Regions from separate parts of the Martelella sp. K41-7 genome, predicted to be linked through region 1. Evidence: predicted binding sites of a transcription regulator. Region 1 holds the regulator's gene; each other region holds the start of a gene.

Region 1 (4,679 bases):
GCGCATCCAGCCGGCCTGAGTCGGCTGGCATCGGCGTGGCCTTTGTCGGCACGCTCTACATGCTGGGTGTGGTGCTGCTGCTGGCACTGCCGATCGGCGTGGCCTCGGCGATCTATCTTGAAGAATTCGCGCCGAAGAACAGGTTCACGGATCTCATCGAGGTCAATATCAACAATCTGGCCGCTGTTCCCTCGATTGTTTTCGGTCTACTGGGCCTTGCGGTGTTCATCGGCTTCATGGGGCTTCCGCGCTCTGCGTCACTGGTCGGCGGGCTGGTGCTGACGCTGATGACGCTGCCGACAATCATCATTGCCACCCGGGCTGCGCTGAAGGCCGTGCCGCCCTCGATCCGTTCGGCGGCGCTAGGCGTCGGCGCCTCGAAAATGCAGGCCGTGTTCCATCATGTCCTGCCGCTGGCCATGCCCGGTATTCTGACGGGCACAATTATCGGCCTGGCCCAGGCCCTCGGCGAAACCGCACCGCTGCTTCTGATCGGCATGGTCGCCTTCGTGGCGGATTATCCGGCAAGCCCGTTTGACCCCGCGACGGCACTGCCGGTACAGATCTACATGTGGGCGGGCGAGGCCGAGCGTGCCTTTGTCGAGCGCACCTCCGCCGCCATCATCGTGCTTCTGGCCTTCCTGATCCTGATGAACGTCACGGCGGTGATCCTGCGCCGTCGTTTCGAACGACGCTGGTAGGCGCGTGGCAATGGCGAACCCGACCGCGAAAACACCTGGAAGCAAACAATGAGCAACAACACATACAAAATGACCGGCCAGGCGGTGTCCGTCTATTACGGGCAGAAGCGCGCGCTTTTTGATGTCAGCCTGAATATACGCGAGCATACTGTCACGGCGTTGATCGGCCCGTCCGGGTGCGGCAAGTCGACCTTTCTGCGGACCCTCAACCGCATGAACGACACGATCGACAATTGTCGCGTGACCGGTACGATCACGCTTGACGGCGAGGATATCTACACCTCCGGCATCGATGTGGTGGAGTTGCGTGCACGCGTCGGCATGGTTTTCCAGAACCCCAATCCGTTCCCGAAGTCGATCTATGAGAATGTCGCCTACGGGCCGCGTATCCACGGCCTTGCCCGTCATCGCACCGAGTTCGATCAGATCGTCGAGACCAGCCTGATCAAGGCGGGGCTGTTCAACGAGGTCAAGGATCGGCTGGACGAGCCGGGCACCAGCCTTTCCGGCGGCCAGCAGCAGCGGCTGTGCATTGCCCGCGCCATTGCCGTCAGCCCGGAAGTCATCCTGATGGACGAACCCTGTTCCGCGCTCGATCCGATCGCGACAGCCCGCGTCGAGGAACTGATTTCCGATCTTGCGGAGAACTACACCATTGTGATGGTGACCCATTCCATGCAGCAGGCCGCGCGCGTGTCCGAGCGCACCGCGATGTTCCATCTCGGTCATATGGTCGAGGAAAACAGTACCGATACGATTTTCACCAATCCCGCGGATCAGCGTACCCAGGATTACATCATGGGACGTTTCGGCTGAGGGGCGGTTGCCGCACGCTCACGCCAAGGAAGGATTAAACATGGCCCCCTCGCATATTCTGACGGCTTTCGATGACGAACTGAAATACCTCCAGCGCCGGATTTCCGAAATGGGCGGTCTGGCGGAGGAAATGGTGAGCCAGTCGGTCTCAGCCCTCGTCAATACCGATACCGAGCTTGCCGAAAAGGTGATCAAGGACGACCTCGCACTGGACGAGGCCGAGCGTGAGATCGGTGAAAAGGCAATTGTGACCATCGCCCGTCGTCAGCCGGTGGCTGCGGACCTGCGCGAAATCATGGGTGCGATCCGCATCGCTGCCGATCTGGAACGCGTTGGCGATATGGCGAAGAACACCGCGAAGCGGGTGATCTCTGTGCAGGGCACCGGCGTTCCGCGCAAGCTAGCGCACGGCATCGAGCATTTGTCGGAACTGGCGTTGCTGCAGCTCAAGGAAGTGCTGGACGCCTACACAACGCGCCAGGCCGACAAGGCCAACTCGATCCGCGAGCGCGATGACGAGATCGATGCGATCTATACCTCGCTGTTTCGCGAGCTTTTGACCTACATGATGGAAGATCCGCGCAACATCACCACCTGCACGCATCTTCTGTTCTGCGCCAAGAATATCGAGCGTATCGGCGACCATGCCACCAACATCGCTGAAATGATCTACTACATTGCCACCGGCGCCCAGCCCCAGGGAGAACGTCCCAAGGACGACAACTCTGCTGCCGTCGGTTCCGATGATGTCTGAAGCCATTTGAGATCAGGGAGATAGACGTCCAATGGTGCCGAAAATTGCAGTTGTCGAAGACGAGGAAGCACTCAGCGTCCTGCTACGTTACAATCTCGAAGCGGAAGGCTATGAGGTCGAAACCATCATGCGCGGCGACGAGGCCGAGATCCGGCTTCAGGAGCGGGTTCCCGATCTGCTGCTGCTCGACTGGATGCTGCCGGGGGTCTCCGGCATCGAGCTTTGCCGTCGCCTCAGAATGCGGCCGGAGACAGAACGCCTGCCGATCATCATGCTGACGGCGCGTGGCGAGGAAAGCGAACGGATACGCGGTCTGGCGATCGGTGCCGACGACTATGTCGTCAAGCCGTTTTCCACGCCGGAGCTGATGGCGCGGGTCAAGGCGATCCTCCGCCGCGCAAGGCCGGAAGTGCTCTCCAGCGTGCTGAAATGCGGCGATATCGAGCTTGACCGCGAGACCCACCGTGTCCACCGCAAGGCGCGCGAAGTGCGGCTCGGCCCGACGGAGTTCCGGCTTCTGGAGTTTCTGATGACGTCGCCCGGCCGGGTGTTTTCCCGCGCCCAGCTTCTCGATGGTGTCTGGGGTCACGATATTTATGTGGATGAGCGCACCGTCGACGTCCATGTCGGCCGGCTGAGAAAGGCACTCAATTTCTCGCAGATGCCGGATGTGATCCGCACCGTGCGCGGAGCGGGATATTCGATGGAGGTCTAAACGCTGCTAGCGGCGTCAAAAAAGATTTTCTAAACGATTTAATATCCGTCATTGCAGCCATTCCACGTTGGTCTATGCTGTATTGGCATGCTGCCCGGATGTGTTGAATCGACCGGTCGACGATTGATTTTTCCGCCGTGATTGTCCAATTGGACAACCGGATTGGTTGGCCGCTCGGCAGGCGGCAGCGCCGACAAGACCCGCTTTTCCCGTGATGCATCCTTCCGCATCCCGGAACGCTGGTCTCTTGAGGCCACAGGATAAAGAGGATTGTTGCGATGAGCAGAGCCAGTTTCGTGGAGCCCGCAGTGATGGGGGAGCTGATGGCCCGCATGCTGTGGGAAATCGGAGCGGTGCATTTTGCGCCGGATGAGCCCTACAAGCTTGCCTCCGGTCTGGTCAGCCCGGTTTATATCGATTGCCGGCAGCTGATTTCCTATCCGCGCATTCGTTCCACGCTGATGGATTTCGCCGCCGCCAAGGTGCTGCGCGATGCTGGCTTCGAGAAGTTCGATTGCGTGGCTGGTGGTGAGACTGCGGGTATTCCCTTTGCCGCATTCCTTGCCGACCGGCTTGAACTGCCGATGATCTACGTTCGCAAGAAGCCGAAGGGCTATGGCAAGAATGCGCAGATCGAGGGGCATATGCCGAAGGGTGCGCGCGTTCTGGTGATCGAGGACCTGACCACCGCCGGTGGGTCGATGTTCAACTTCATCAATGCCATCCGTTCAGCCGGCGGTGTGGTGGAACATGGCATGGCGTTGTTTTATTATGGGATTTTCGGCGAGGCGGAGAAACGTTTCCGCGAGGGCGGCGTTAACCTCCATTACATCGCGACCTGGAAGGAAGTGCTGAACGTCGCGCGTAAGGATGGTCTTGCAGACGAGGCAACGCTTGAAGCTGTCGGCACTTTCCTTGATCATCCGATGGATTGGTCGCGCGCGCGCGGCGGGCTTCAGGAACTGATCGTCTGAAAGGCGCTGAGGGCCCCTTGCTATAGGCGTCCGCTCCCGGTGAGCGGACGCGCAACCGGAATTGGGAGAGAATGATGATTTTATGCTGTGGTGAAGCCCTGATCGACATGTTGCCGCGCGAGACCGACAAGGGCGAACCGGCCTTTGCCCCCTATGCCGGTGGCGCGGTCTGCAATACCGCGGTCGCGCTGGCCCGGCTCGGCCGCCCGACAGGGTTCTTCTCCGGCATCTCCACCGATCTGATGGGTGACATCATCCGCGAAAAGCTCGATGCCTCGAAGGTCGATCATTCCCTCGTCGCACTATCCGACCGGCCGACCACACTTGCCTTCGTCAAGCTGATCAATGGCTCGGCCAGCTACGCCTTCTATGACGAGAATACAGCCGGCCGGATGATCACCGAGGATGATCTGCCGGCCATTGGCGATGGCTGTTCGGCAATGCATTTCGGCGCGATCAGCCTTATTCCCGAACCCTGCGGCTCCACCTATGAGGCGCTGTTGATGCGCGAGGCGGACGCCCGTGTTATCTCGCTTGACCCCAATATCCGCCCGACCTTCATCACCGATCCTGCCAGTCACAGGGCGCGGATCGAACGCATGGCGGCCAAATCGGATATCGTGAAATTCTCCGATGAGGATCTCGACTGGTTCGGTCTTGAAGGTTCGCTCGATGACAAGGCGCGTCACTGGATCACAGCCGGTGCAAGCCTCGTGGTG
Region 2 (4,679 bases), 990 kb from region 1:
TTCGCCATGTCGGTGTGTTCCCAGAGCAGGTGGCTCACTGGCTATGGATGCGGGATACGCTGGAGCGAACGTCGGGCCGCAGCACGAATCCGCCGAAAGTGCTCAACCTCTTCGGCTATACCGGTGTTGCCTCGCTGGTCGCCGCAGCAGCCGGAGCAGAAGTGACCCACGTCGACGCCTCGAAGAAGGCCATCGGCTGGGCGCGCGAAAATCAGGCACTGTCCGGTCTCAATGACCGGCCGATCCGCTGGATCTGCGACGATGCGATGAAGTTCATCGAACGCGAGGAGCGGCGCGGCAATCACTATGACATCATCCTCACCGATCCGCCGAAATTCGGGCGCGGACCCAGTGGTGAGGTCTGGCAGTTGTTCGAACACCTGCCGAAAATGCTGGATCTTTGCCGTGCGATTCTGAAACCGGATGCACTCGGATTCGTGCTGACGGCCTATTCGATCCGCGCCAGCTTCTATTCCGTTCATGAGTTGATGATGGAAACGATGCGCGGTTTTGGCGGCACGGTCGAATCGGGCGAACTGGTTATGCGCGAGGCCGGGCTTTCCGGGAATGAACCGGGCCGCGCCCTTTCAACATCCCTTTATGCGCGGTGGTTGCCTCAATGAGCTTCGAGCGAGACGAAAGGCGCGGCCAGCGCGTTGGAACCGTGAAAGAGGTCACATCCCTTTCCAATCCGATCATCAAGGACATCCGCGCGCTTTCGCAAAAGAAGCACCGCGAAGAGACCGGCACGTTCATGGCCGAGGGACTGAAGCTTGTCATCGATGCGCTGGAGCTCAACTGGTCGATCCGCACGCTGATCTACGCCAAGGCTGCAAAGGGCAAGGCGCCGGTGGAGAAGGTCGCCGCCAAGACGGTCGCCTCCGGCGGTCTGGTGCTGGAGGTGTCAGAAAAAGTGCTTTCGGCGATTACCCGCCGCGACAATCCGCAGATGGTCGTTGGCGTGTTTGAAAGCCACTACAGGCCGCTTTCCGATATCCGCCCGGCCAGGGACGAGACCTATGTCGCGCTCGACCGGGTGCGCGATCCCGGCAATCTCGGTACGATCATTCGCACCGCCGATGCCGCCGGGGCGTCTGGTGTGATCCTCGTTGGCGAGACCACGGATCCTTTTTCGCTTGAAACTGTTCGAGCGACCATGGGCTCTGTGTTCGCGCTGTCGGTTTCGCGCGCAGAACCGCGTGCTTTTCTCGACTGGGCCAAAAACAGCGGCGTTGAGATCGTTGCCACCCATCTTGCCGGCTCAGTTGACTACCGCACCATCAACTACGCAATAAAACCGGTTGTCCTGCTGATGGGCAATGAACAACAGGGCCTGCCGCCAGAACTAGCAGATGGTGCCGGGCGGCTTGCCCGTATCCCCCAGCAGGGGCGTGCTGATTCGCTCAACCTTGCGGTTGCGACCGGCGTGATGATTTATGAGGCGCGCCGTCATCTGTTGTCGCTTGACCTGCCGGAGGCTGAACGTTGACCTCTCCGCTTTCGCGCCCGCTGCCTGCTGCAGTCTTCGTCATTGTAGCAATCCTGATCGATGCGATCATCAAATATGCAGTAGAGATTTATCTGCCGTTTCACCGCACCATCGGCGTCCTGCCGTTTCTGGGGCTGTTCAAGACCTATAATCCCGGGATCGCCTTCTCGCTTCTGTCGGATACCAACGGCTGGGCGCTGGTCGGCATGCGGTTGGTGATCGTCGCGGTTGTAATCTATCTGTGGCGCAAGACCGAGCCCGGGCAGACATGGGCGCTGCTGGGTTTTGCGCTGGTGGTTGCCGGTGCGCTCGGCAATATTCTCGACCATTTCATCTACGGTCATGTGGTCGATTACATCCGCTTCGACATCGGTGGGCGGACCTTCCCGATCTTCAACCTTGCCGACAGTTACATCACGGTCGGGGCGGTGTTGATCTTCGTCCAGGAATTTCTGTTCAAAAGCCCCGGGAGCGGCGGACGCTAGGGCGGGCATCTCGAATTTTTATTAGAAAACGCTTGAACATCAATGGATTGCAAAGGTTGTCCGGTGATATTCAGTGCGGTTGCATGTCGCTTGACGGTCAAAAGATTCTGGACCATGCTTTCTCCATGTACTAGTGTTTAGCCCGTTGGAACGGTGCCCGGACGGCACAGGAGAGGCGGCGCGGAATTGACGCGAGAGCACCTCTTTCAAACGAATTGACCTCCAGAGCGGCGGTATGCGACTGTCACGAACGTGTCGCAGTGAGATGGTTTATGACATCCAAGATGAACGATCCGGAACACGCTATGACCATGGAAGCGCTCGACCTTCTTAAGGCCGCAGAACGCACCGGTGCCGCTCCGGCGGTAACCAAGGCGCTTTTGGAGGAGGGCATTCTCGGCCGCATTGGTAGCCTTGAAACCCGCATCGCACGCACCCCCGGTGAAATTGAAGCCGCGCAGGCGGTGCGTTATCGCGTTTTCGTCGATGAAATGCAGGCCCGCCTTCCGGCAGAGGCGATGCGTTCCAAACGCGACTTTGACCAGTGGGATGCGATGTGTGACCACCTGCTGGTGCTCGACACCAAACTTGACGGCGATGTCGAAGACCAGATCGTCGCGACTTACCGGCTTTTGCGTCATGAAGTGGCGATGGAGCATGGCGGGTTCTATTCCGATTCGGAATATCAGACCGACAGGCTGGTGGCCCGTCATCCGGATGTCCGGTTCATGGAACTCGGCCGCTCCTGCGTGCTGCCGGATTACCGCAGCAAGCGGACGGTGGAGCTGCTGTGGCAGGGTAACTGGTCCTATGCGCTGAAGCATAATATCGGGGTGATGTTCGGCTGTGCCTCGTTCCATGGCACGGATTCGGCGGAGCACGCGATGGCGCTCTCCTTCCTTTATCACAACGCCCGCGCCACCGGCGAATGGGCGGTAAAAGCCCGGCCTGAACTCGCCGTCGACATGAACCTGATGAGCGCGGAAGAGGTTTCCGGACGTCGGGCGCTGACAGGGCTGCCGCCACTGATCAAGGGCTATCTGCGCCTTGGTGCCATGGTTGGCGAGGGGGCCGTGGTCGACCACGCCTTCAATACCACCGATGTGCTGGTGGTTCTGCCGATTGCGTCGATTTCCGACCGCTACATCAATTACTACGGCGCCGACGCTGGCCGTTTCGCAAGCTGACCGCTTCGGCGGCCTTTTGTGTAACTCAGTCACCATCAAAACCGTTTTGCCCAGCTTTCTCTTGCCGGGCTCTTTCGGCAGGTCCGATTTCGTGAGACATGGAAAGACAACCGAGGCGCCGAGAGCGTCTCCGGCGAAGCATTTCCGCCGGTAAGAGCTCCAAACCATACACAAGCAAGCAAGTGACCGTGGCAGACGACAACCGCATCAAGATCGAAGAGCTGATTTCCGAGGAAAGCAGGACAACGGCAACGCCGATGATGGAGCAGTATATCGAGATCAAGGCGGCCAACCCCGATCTCCTGCTGTTTTATCGCATGGGCGATTTCTACGAGCTGTTCTTCGACGATGCCGTGGAGGCTGCCCGTGCGCTTTCGATCACGCTCACGAAGCGCGGCCAGCATCTCGGTCGTGATATTCCGATGTGCGGCGTCCCTGTTCATGCTGCCGATGATTATCTCCAGAAGCTGATTGCCTTCGGTTTCCGCGTTGCCGTCTGTGAGCAGACGGAAGACCCGGCGGAAGCGAAGAAGCGTGGCGGCAAATCCGTGGTCAGGCGCGATGTCACCCGACTTGTCACCGCGGGAACGCTGACGGAAGAAAAGCTGCTGGCGCCGGGCGAAAGCAATTTTCTGATGGCGCTTTCGCGGGTGAAGGGCGAGGGCGAGGCGGCTTACGGGTTGGCCTGGATCGATATTTCCACCGGCGTCTTCAGGCTCTGCGCGACATCGGAAAGCCGGCTGGCAGCCGATATCATGCGGGTCGAACCGCGCGAACTGGTGGTTTCAGATGCGCTGTTTGCAGATCAGAAGCTGCGGCCGGTGTTCGATCTCCTCGGTCGTGCGGTTGCCCCGCAGCCGGCGGTTCTGTTCGACAGTGCCACAGCGAAGGACCGACTGTCGCGGTTCTTCGGGGTGGCGACGCTCGATGGGTTTGGCCGGTTCTCGCGGCCCGAACTGTCTGCGGCCGCCGCTGCTGTTGCCTATGTCGAAAAGACCCAGATCAATGAGCGTCCGGCCCTCGGCATTCCCGAGCAGGACGGCGGGTCAGGCTCGATGTTCATCGATCCGGCAACCCGCACCAATCTGGAACTGGTCCGCACCATGAATGGCGGCCGCGACGGCTCGCTGCTCAAGGCCGTTGACCGGACGGTGACCAGTGGCGGTGCGCGGCTTTTGTGCGAGCGGCTGATGTCGCCGCTGACAGATCCCGAACATGTCCACCGGCGCCTTGATTCGGTCGGTTTTTTCCTCGGCGAGGTCAGTCTTTCCGCAGCCCTTCGCGATCACCTGAAGCAATTGCCGGATATGCCACGCGCGCTGTCGCGCCTGGCGCTTGATCGTGGCGGGCCGCGTGACCTCGGTGCGATCCTCAGAGGGCTTGAGGTTGCGCGTGCGATTGCCGCTGATCTGCAACCCGCATCGCTTCCCGAAGAGCTTGCCGCAGCGCTTGATGCGCTCGAGGCTCTGCCGGAAGAGCTGGAGGCGCAACTCGCGGCCAAGCTTGCCGACGAACTGC
Region 3 (4,679 bases), 830 kb from region 1:
ATCGATGTCGAGACCGATGACGCATCCATCGGCGGGCACTTCCTGCACCTGCTACACGGCAAAGCACCGGGCGAAAGCCATGTCCAGGCGATGCACACCTCGCTCATTCTCTATGCCGAACATGAGTTCAATGCCTCGACCTTTACCGCCCGCTCGATCACCGGCACGGGAACGGATTTCTATTCCGCCGTCTGCGGCGCGATCGGGGCCTTGCGCGGGCCAAAACATGGTGGTGCCAACGAGTTCGCCTTCGAAATCCAGAAGCGCTACGACACGCCGGGAGAGGCCGATGCCGACATCCGTGAGCGGGTCGCGCAAAAACAGGTGATCATCGGCTTCGGCCATCCGGTCTACACGGTCTCCGATCCGCGCAACAAGGTGATTAAGCAGGTCGCGCACGAACTGTCCGAAGAAGCCGGTTCGATGAAGATGTTCAATATCGCCGAACAGATCGAGACGACCATGGCGGACGCGCGCAAAATGTTTCCCAATCTCGACTGGTTTTCAGCCGTTTCATACCACATGATGGGCGTACCGACGGCGATGTTTACGCCGCTGTTCGTGATTGCCCGCATGGCGGGCTGGGCGGCACATATCATCGAGCAACGCGAGGACGGCAAGATCATCCGCCCCGCCGCCAATTACACCGGCCCCGAAAACCGGCCTTTCGTGCCGATGCTTGATCGAACCTGACAGGATTATTGCCATGCCCTATCTGATTTCAGCCGATCTTCCCGAAGAGCCCGCTGGCCTTCGTCTCCGCCGCCAGGTGGAGGCAGGCGGTATCGTCACCATGCCCGGCGTTCACAACGGCATGGCTGCCCTTCAGGCGAAGAAGGAAGGCTTTGACGCGCTTTATCTCTCGGGCGCTGCGATGACCGCCTCCATGGGGCTTCCGGACCTTGGGATGATCACGGTCGACGAGGTCGCCTTCTTCATCCGCCAGATCGCCCGCGCCAGCGGCCTGCCGCTTCTGGTCGACGGCGATACCGGCTATGGCGAGGCGCTGAATGTGATGCATATGGTCCGCACCTTCGAGGATGCGGGCGCTGCGGGCGTGCACATCGAGGACCAGCTGCTGCCGAAGAAATGTGGCCATCTCAATGACAAGAAACTGGCGGACGCGCACGACATGGCCGCCAAGATTGCAGCCGCCGCCAAGGCCCGCAAAAATCTCTACATCATCGCCCGCACCGATGCGGCGGCGAGCGAGGGTATTGACGGCGCGGTGGCCCGGGCAAAGCTGTTCATCGAAGCCGGTGCCGACGCAATCTTCCCCGAGGCGCTGAACACTGTCGAGATGTTTCGAGAGTTCGCCGCCCGCATGGAGGGCGTGCCGCTTCTCGCCAACATGACCGAATTCGGCCGCACGCCCTATATGACAGCCTCCGAGTTCGAGGCGATGGGTTACCGCATGGTGATCTTCCCGGTTTCCTCGCTCAGGGTTGCCAACAAGGCGCAGGAGAGATTGTTTTCAACGCTGAAGCAAACCGGCTCCACCAAGGCGATGCTGGACGATATGCAGACGCGCGCGGAGCTTTACGAAACCATAGACCTTGCGGCCTACGAAGCGCTTGATGCCTCAATCGTCTCGACGGTGCTGCCAACGATGGACAAGTGTTAGCTCTACCAGCTCTTCAGTGCCCTGAGCTCTGGCGTCTTCTTGAACATGTGCTCGTCCATGCGGGCCAGCAGGGTGTCGAGGGTGGAAACGCCCTCGCCGACTGCCTCGCCCTTGTTCAGCATCACGCATTCGGCGCGCGCACCCATCGCCGCATCGGTCATTTCGCCGCGAGAGGGCACGCCGGTCTTGACCAGATTTTCAAGAACCTGGGTCGCCCAGATCACCGGTACGCCCGCCGCCTCGCAGATCCAGAGGATTTCCTCCTGCATTTCAGCGAGCCGCTCGAAGCCGATCTCGGCAGCAAGGTCACCACGGGCGATCATCACGGCGAAATCCCGGCGCCCGACCGCGCGGGCAATCAGCGCGGGCAGATTCTTGACCGCTTCCGGGCGCTCGATCTTGGCGACGACACCGAGGCCCGGATTGCCACCCGCGCCCAGTTCCTGATCCAGCAGGTCGAGGTCGTCGGGGCGCGAGACGAACGAATAGCCGACCATGTCGGCGCATTCGATCACGGTTGAGATATCGCCGGTATCCTTGGCCGTCAGCGGCGAAAGCCCGAGCGCCGTATCGGGCAGGTTCAGCCCCTTTTCCGGCTTCAGCCTTGTCCCCTTGGCCCTGGCGCGCTCAACCCGGATCACCGCCATGCCATCGGAAACCTCAGTCACCACAGTCTGCAGCTTGCCGTCATCATAAAGCACCCGGTCGCCGACCTTGAGCCGCGTCACCATTTCCGGCAGCGAGACACTGACACAGAAACGAATATCATCGAACAGGGCCGGTTCGCCCGTTGCGATCAGGCGGATGCGGTCGCCGACATTGGCCTTCAGCTTGCTTTCGGCGAGAGCGACCTTTTCGGTACGGATCTTGGGGCCGGCGATATCCATCAGCACGGCAATCCGCCGTCCTGCCGCATCACCTGCCGCTCGCACATGCTTTGTCATTGCACGCCAGGCCTCCGGCCCGTCATGGGCGCAATTGATGCGGGCGATATCCATGCCGCGACGGACAAGATCGGCAACAAAAGCGGGATCGTCTGCCGCTTCACTGGCGAGCGTCACCATGATGCGGCTGCGGCGATGGGCCGGTGGCGGGCCGAACATCAGATCGGTCGCCTGCTCAAGCCGTCGCTCGCCGGCAAAGAAATCATCCGCCGAGGGCAAAGGCACCACATTTTCGCGACCCGCCCGCGCTGCAAGGGCGACGAGCACGGCATCAAGCGTGGGCAGAACGCGGCTTTCCAGCCGCCCGAGCGAGGACAGACCGTGGCGCATCAGCGCGCGCTGAAGCGGACGGACATCATGATGACGAAGGGCAAGGTAATGGGCGAGATTGACGATGCCCGGCAGCGACGCCGCCTCCGGCCCAAAGCTCTGCAAAATGGCACGCGCCTCGCTTGTGACCAACGCGCGAAGGCTCTCCACCCGCTCCGTCAGGCCCCAGACATCGTCCATGTCGGTAAATTGATCGAAGCCAGTCATGACGTTCTCCCGTTACTGTCCGCAAACCTCAGATAGACCGATTTTCACGACCTTTCCATGACAGCAATCATCGAAGTGGCTGGCTTGCGCGTCGCAAGGCAGCGGGTCTATGGATGAGGCAACCGGTGTTCCGGATCTGACAATATCATGCAGGAGCCCTCAAAGATGCATGGCGAATACAAGGTACCCGGCGGCAAGCTGGTGGTGGCCGATATCGAAGTGCGCGACGACAAACTGGCCGATGTGCAAATCGCCGGCGACTTCTTCCTGGAGCCGCCCGAAGCGCTTGCCGACCTTTGCAAAGCTCTGGAAGGCCTGCCGACGGCAAGCTCGGCGGAGACAATGGTCGCAGCACTGAAGGCGAAGTTGCGCCCGGATGCCGCACTGATCGGCTTCAGCCTCGAATCCGTGGCAATCGCCGTGCGCCGTGCACTCGGCGTTGCCAAGACCTGGCGCGATTTCGAGTGGGAAATCATCGATACCGGCGGCGAGACGCCGGCGATGCATCTGGCCATCGACGATGTTCTGGCGCGCGCGGTTGCCGAAGGCCGGCGAGCGCCGACGCTGCGTTTCTGGGAGTGGGAACGGCCGGCCATCATCATCGGCGCTTTCCAGTCGCTGAGAAACGAGGTCGATCTGGAGGCAACCGAACGGCTCGGCGTCGAGATCGTGCGCAGGGTTACCGGCGGCGGCGCGATGTTCGTCGAGCCCGGCACCGCGATCACCTATTCGCTTTATGCACCGGGAGAACTGGTCGACGGCATGAGCTTTGCCGACAGCTACGCCTTCCTCGACAACTGGGTGCTGAAGGCGCTGAACGACATGGGTGTCGATGCTTTCTACAAGCCGCTCAACGACATTTCGAGCTCCAAGGGCAAGATCGGCGGCGCGGCACAAAAGCGTTATGGCGGCGGCACCGTGCTGCATCACGTGACCATGGCCTATGACATGGACGCGGAAAAAATGATGCAGGTGCTGCGGATCGGCCGTGAAAAACTCTCCGACAAGGGCACGAAAAGTGCGGCAAAGCGCGTCGATCCCGTGCGCAGTCAGACGGGCCTTGTCCGTCGCAACGTCATCGACCGGATGAAGGCAACCTTTGTGGATCTGAACGGCGGCCGCGAAGGCACGGTAACGCCGGATGAGTACAAGGCGGCCGAGGCGCTTGCGACAGAGAAATTCGCAACACCCGAATGGCTGGCCTCGATCCCGTAAGGCACAAAGATATGGGCGGCTTTTTCCTGGGATGCGATATCGGCGGCACGGCTTCGCGCTTTGCCGTTGTCGATCAGGCGGGAACGCCTGTGCGGCGCGGATCGGCGCCCGGCGCAAGCGCGCTTCTGGCGGGTCAGGAAGACAGGATACGGCTTGAGACGGCCTTTGTCCGGATTGCCGCAAGCCTGCCAGGCCCGGTCCATGCCGCGACACTCGGGCTTTCGGGTTACGGCCCGGAGGCCTTCGGTGAGGTCGCAGCGATCATTACCGCAAAGACCGGGATAGCGCAGGAGCGCCTGACGCTTTTCGACGATATCGAACTGACCTTCCGCACCCTGTTTGCACCGGGCGAAGGTCAT

Evidence for each region. Region 1 encodes PhoB, which activates phosphate uptake and scavenging genes when phosphate is short. Its sites were predicted from a motif close to TGTCATNNANCTGTCAT; they were not measured.
Region 2: a site for PhoB is predicted at 2,217-2,233, ahead of olsB (l-ornithine N(alpha)-acyltransferase). Genes of this name have one in related genera too.
Region 3: a site for PhoB is predicted at 3,152-3,168, ahead of AC0L7L_RS16485 (pyruvate kinase). Genes of this name have one in related genera too.

Annotation. Positions count from the first base shown of each region.
Region 1 is NZ_CM147867.1:4,279,129-4,283,807, forward strand. Features, by position in the region: gene pstA (phosphate ABC transporter permease PstA) at 1-701, shown strand, start outside; gene pstB (phosphate ABC transporter ATP-binding protein PstB) at 750-1,517, shown strand; gene phoU (phosphate signaling complex protein PhoU) at 1,558-2,271, shown strand; gene phoB (phosphate regulon transcriptional regulator PhoB) at 2,303-2,986, shown strand; gene AC0L7L_RS20260 (orotate phosphoribosyltransferase) at 3,265-3,960, shown strand; gene AC0L7L_RS20265 (carbohydrate kinase family protein) at 4,035-4,679, shown strand, end outside.
Region 2 is NZ_CM147867.1:958,981-963,659, forward strand. Features, by position in the region: gene AC0L7L_RS04560 (RsmD family RNA methyltransferase) at 1-623, shown strand, start outside; gene AC0L7L_RS04565 (TrmH family RNA methyltransferase) at 620-1,489, shown strand; gene lspA (signal peptidase II) at 1,486-1,974, shown strand; gene olsB (l-ornithine N(alpha)-acyltransferase) at 2,286-3,161, shown strand; gene mutS (DNA mismatch repair protein MutS) at 3,350-4,679, shown strand, end outside.
Region 3 is NZ_CM147867.1:3,453,542-3,458,220, forward strand. Features, by position in the region: gene prpC (bifunctional 2-methylcitrate synthase/citrate synthase) at 1-693, shown strand, start outside; gene prpB (methylisocitrate lyase) at 707-1,624, shown strand; gene AC0L7L_RS16485 (pyruvate kinase) at 1,627-3,105, opposite strand; gene AC0L7L_RS16490 (lipoate--protein ligase family protein) at 3,253-4,320, shown strand; gene AC0L7L_RS16495 (N-acetylglucosamine kinase) at 4,332-4,679, shown strand, end outside.